DNA from 2 places in the Ralstonia sp. GX3-BWBA genome. Region 1 is predicted to be linked to the other one. Evidence: riboswitches for the same ligand, from Rfam matches in the RefSeq annotation. Region 1 holds a riboswitch; the other holds the start of a gene.
The links. Region 1 has a riboswitch for cobalamin ahead of DOD19_RS21250 (HoxN/HupN/NixA family nickel/cobalt transporter). Riboswitches for the same ligand answer to the same signal wherever they lie in the genome.
Positions count from the first base shown of each region.

Region 2: linked by a shared signal. The riboswitch ahead of DOD19_RS03090 (TonB-dependent receptor) and the one ahead of DOD19_RS21250 (HoxN/HupN/NixA family nickel/cobalt transporter) in region 1 are both predicted to bind cobalamin.

Region 1 covers NZ_QMKS01000022.1:182,340-184,538, reverse strand. The annotation lists cobalamin riboswitch at 809-988, shown strand; gene DOD19_RS21250 (HoxN/HupN/NixA family nickel/cobalt transporter) at 1,084-2,148, shown strand; gene DOD19_RS21245 (ferredoxin) at 2,145-2,199, shown strand, end outside.
Region 2 covers NZ_QMKS01000004.1:275,251-277,449, forward strand. The annotation lists gene DOD19_RS03080 (cell division protein ZapA) at 84-401, opposite strand; gene DOD19_RS03085 (hypothetical protein) at 404-724, opposite strand; cobalamin riboswitch at 892-1,143, shown strand; gene DOD19_RS03090 (TonB-dependent receptor) at 1,268-2,199, shown strand, end outside.

The DNA.
Region 1 (2,199 bases):
TAACCATTTTCCGAGCAGTTCCTTCACGCAGCGCTGGCACAGGTCGAGACTAACCACGTTGCCGTCACCAGAGACAGAATTGAAGCCGCAGGAGTGGTCAAGCGATAGTCGCTCTTGCAACTCACCAGGCTCCTCAGGGGTCAGCCGACGCTGGCACCGATCACAGGTGCATGCGGTCAGCTCTTGGGCAGTATTTGGCCGACGAGTGAATAGGGCTACCTCACGAAAGTGAACAAAATTGCTTCCGTCCGCCAGGAGCACTGCAGCGTCTGCATGTCGCCGCTGCGTTATCTGCAAGCCTCTTTTATTTTACATAACACAAATTATGCGTAATTTAGGTGCTAGAGCCAGGTTGTGATGTCCGGTTATAGCCAAGTCCAAATGTCCGAGTGCTCGACCGACCCAAGAACCTCCAGGCGCTCACCGATGAGCACCTCAAGACTGGGATTGCTGCTGCCCGGCTTGGTGTAAGCGTTGCGTTTGTTGCGACGCTATCAGGTTCAAGGTGCAGCGGGTCTGCAGAACCGACATCCAGGCCGACCGGCCAACAACCAACTGCCGCCCGGTCTGGAGTTACGCATGCGCGGGCTGATTCGGGACAGCTATGCGGATTTCGGCCTGAAGCTGGCGGCCTAGAAGCTGCGTGAGCGCTGGCCAGCGAGACGGTGCGCCGGATCATGACTGACGTCGGTTTCTGGGTGCCAAGGAAGCGACGGCCGGCCAAGGTGCACCAGCCGCGGATGTACGGAAGATTCACGCGCATGACTACGCGCTGCGCGATGTTCACATGCCCAGCCTCATCGCGTATGATCCGGCGACGAATGATGGTGCCCTTGAAGGGTGAAACGGGAACACGGTGTGAAGCCGTGGCTGCCCCCGCAACTGTAAGTGACGAGCCCGTATCAAAGTGCCACCGGAGGGTTCCGGGAAGGCGATGCGCGGTGATGACGCACAAGCCAGGAGACCGGCCATCATCTCTTGTCGACGTGGGGTCAATCCGGGCGGGGTGTACTGGGGGATACGAAAAGCGGCCAAGCCGTTTTGTCCTGTCTCGCGGCGATGCATCTCGCAAAGAGGCCTTCCGTGGCATCGCCGCTCTCGCGCCGTTTAACCTCTCCGTCCCGTACGCCAGTCAGCCTGCTGGCAGTACTCATTGGACTGAACCTACTGGCCTGGGCATGGGCGCTCACCGCCTTTGCCGGACAACCCGGCTTGCTTGGTACCGCACTACTGGCCTACCTGTTCGGGCTGCGCCATGCAGTCGATGCCGATCACATCGCCGCGATCGACAACGTGGTGCGCAAGCTGGTGCAGCAGGGCCAACGCCCCTTCGCAGTGGGTTTCTTCTTCTCCACCGGACATTCGACGTTGATCGTGCTGGCGGTGTTCGTCGTCGTTACCGCGAGTTCCGCCATGGGTGCACGTCTTGGCGCACTCAGGGAAAGCGGCGGTGGCATTTCGACGGCCATCTCCGCCCTCTTCCTGCTTGTCATTGCGGCAACCAACCTCTTCATTCTTTGTGCGGTGTGGAAACAGTTCGTCCGTTTCAGGAAGGGAGAAGCGATCCGTGACGAAGACATCGACACGCTGACGTCCGGCAATGGCGTCATGGCGCGGCTGTTTCGCCCGATGTTCCGGCTGGTCACCAAGAGCTGGCATATGTTTCCGCTCGGTTTCCTGTTCGGCCTCGGATTCGACACGGCCACGGAGATCGGGCTGTTTTCAATCTCAGCGGCCCAGACGCCCAAGGGCGTCCCATTCCTGTCGGTCATGGTCTTCCCCGTTCTGTTCACCGCAGGCATGGCCCTGATCGACACGCTCGACAGCATCCTGATGGTCGGCGCCTATGGCTGGGCCTTTGTCAACCCGATGCGCAAGCTCTGGTACAACATCACGATCACGTTGACCTCGGTGCTGATGGCGTTCGTCATCGGCTCCATCGAGGCGCTCGGTCTGCTGGCCAACCGCCTGAGCCTGCACGACGGGCCGTGGGCATGGGTTTCCCTACTCAATGAAAGACTGGCGGAGTTCGGCTATCTGGCCATCGGTCTCTTCATCCTGAGCTGGGCCATTTCAGCAGGCATCTATCAGTGGAAAGGCTACGACCGTCTGCCCTCCCCTGCACTGATGAAAGGCGGCCCGCAATGAGAACGCACGATCGGCATGTATTGATGTGTACGGGCCCGCGCTGTACAGACA
Region 2 (2,199 bases), on a different contig from region 1:
AGCCATTGGGTGACACTATACACCCGTTCGCATCCGAACCCAAGCCCGGATGCGATCCGGTTACAAACACGTTTTGTACTGAGTCAAATGACTTCGCCGTACTGGCGCAGCGCCTCGTCAGTGCGGGCGTTCAGGTCGGCCAGTTTGGCGCGAATCGAGTCGATCGGCAGGGCGGAATCGGACGCGGCCTGGCGTTGCATCGACAGCAAATCCGACGCGATGCTAATGGCGGCCATCACGGCAACGCGCTCGATGCCCTTGGTGTTCGAGCCGTTCTTGATGCGCGTCATCTGATTGTCGACCATGGCTGCGGCTTCACGCAGGGCCGCTTCGTTATCGACCGAGACGGCAAACTTGTAGGGCTGCCCGGCGATGTTCACTTCAATTTGCTTGCTGCTCATGCTTAGGTCTCCGAATGCGGGGCGGGGGCGGCCGTTGTTTCATCGGCGCCTGCGGCCTGGCCGAGGAGGTCAAGCTGGCGCGCGTCGGTAGCCGTGGGCAGCTTGTCGAGAATCGATTGGATGCGCAGTTGCGCTTCTTCGATCTTGGCATTGAGCACGCTGCGATCGGCGACCATCGCGTCGCGCTCGGTCTTGGAGGCATCGGCTTCCGCCTGAAGCCGCTCGACTTCGGCGTGCAGGCGCTGGTTCTCGGCGGCTAGCGCATCGGCGTGACGCAGCACGCGCGCGATCTTGCCGGCAAGTTGTTCGAGTTCGTTCAGCATTGGGTGTCAATCAGAATCGAGTGGGGGGATTTTAGCCGATCATGCGCGTCGCGCCTGTCCTCCATACGGATGCGCGAGTTGCGGCGGCATGAGGCGACGCAGCGGGCACAAAGGGCGAAGGGTGTGTTTTTACCGCGACTTGGGCGGGTTTAGCGTGCCTTTTCCGTTAAACTTCGCGGCGTCCTGGTGCCCGCAGCACCATCTGCAGTTAAACGGGAAGCAGGGAGCGCGCGCCCCAAGCGATGCGCCAACCTGCGCTGCCCCCGCAACGGTAAGCGAACGTCGCGTGTGCCTGCCATCTCGCCAAGAAGAAGATGGGTACCGCGCGGTCTGTCCATACGCCACTGTTCCTCTGGGAATGGGAAGGCGGGCAGGCCGCTTCGCCAGCCCGGATACCGGCCAGGACGGTGGATCTCAGAGCCGATGTGAAGCCCCGGAGGGAACCGCATCGAGATCCTGCTGCCAGCGACCTGCGGGGGAACGGGTCCGGCTGACGCTTCTTGTCTTTTCAACATGAGCTTGACTACAAAGCGGCCACTCCGAATGCCCCGGACGGCCATGCGCGCGCTTGCCAGCGCACTAACGGGGGTCATGGCAGGTGCAGTCGTGCCGGCCTGGGCACAAAGCAATACACCGGCAGCCAGTACGCCCGTGGGTGAACTGAATCCGACGGTGGTGACGGCCTCGCGCAGCGAGCAGCCCCTGTCGGATGCATTGCCGCACACGACGGTCATCAGCCGCGCCGATATCGAGCGCTCGCAGGCGCCGGACGCGGTGACGCTGCTGCGCCGCGAGGCCGGCATCGAAATCGCGCAGAACGGCGGGCCTGGCACCAACGCCAGCCTTTTCATGCGCGGTGCCGGTTCCAATCAGACGCTGGTTCTCATTGATGGTGTGCGGGTGAGTTCCGCCACGCTGGGGGCCACGCAGATCGATCAACTGATGGCCGACCAGATCGATCATATCGAGGTCGTTCGCGGCAACGTGTCGGCGCTATATGGTTCCGACGCGATTGGCGGCGTGGTGCAGATCTTCACGCGCAGTGGCAAGGGACATGCCCCATTGGCCAACGCAGAGATTGAGTACGGCGCACGCAACACCAAGCGCGCGCAGGCGGGTATCAACGGCTCGCTGGGCGAGCGCGGGGATACGTCGTTCGCTGTGTCAGTGTCGGAGTTCAAGACCGACGGGTTCTCTGCAATCAACCCACTGCAAGCCAAGAATGCCAACCCGAACGACAACCCTTATACGAACAAGAGCGTGTCGGCGCAGTTGTCGCATCGCCTTTCCGCGGATTGGCAGGCAGGGCTGACGTACTTTCAGACCTGGGGCGACGCCAGTTACGACAGCGGTTTTGGCAGCTCGACCGATATCAATATTGCGCATAACCAGGTGCGGTCGATGTCGGCCTACCTGGATGGCAAGGTCACGCAGGATTGGAAGACGCGCCTGACGCTCTCGCAAGGCGACGACAA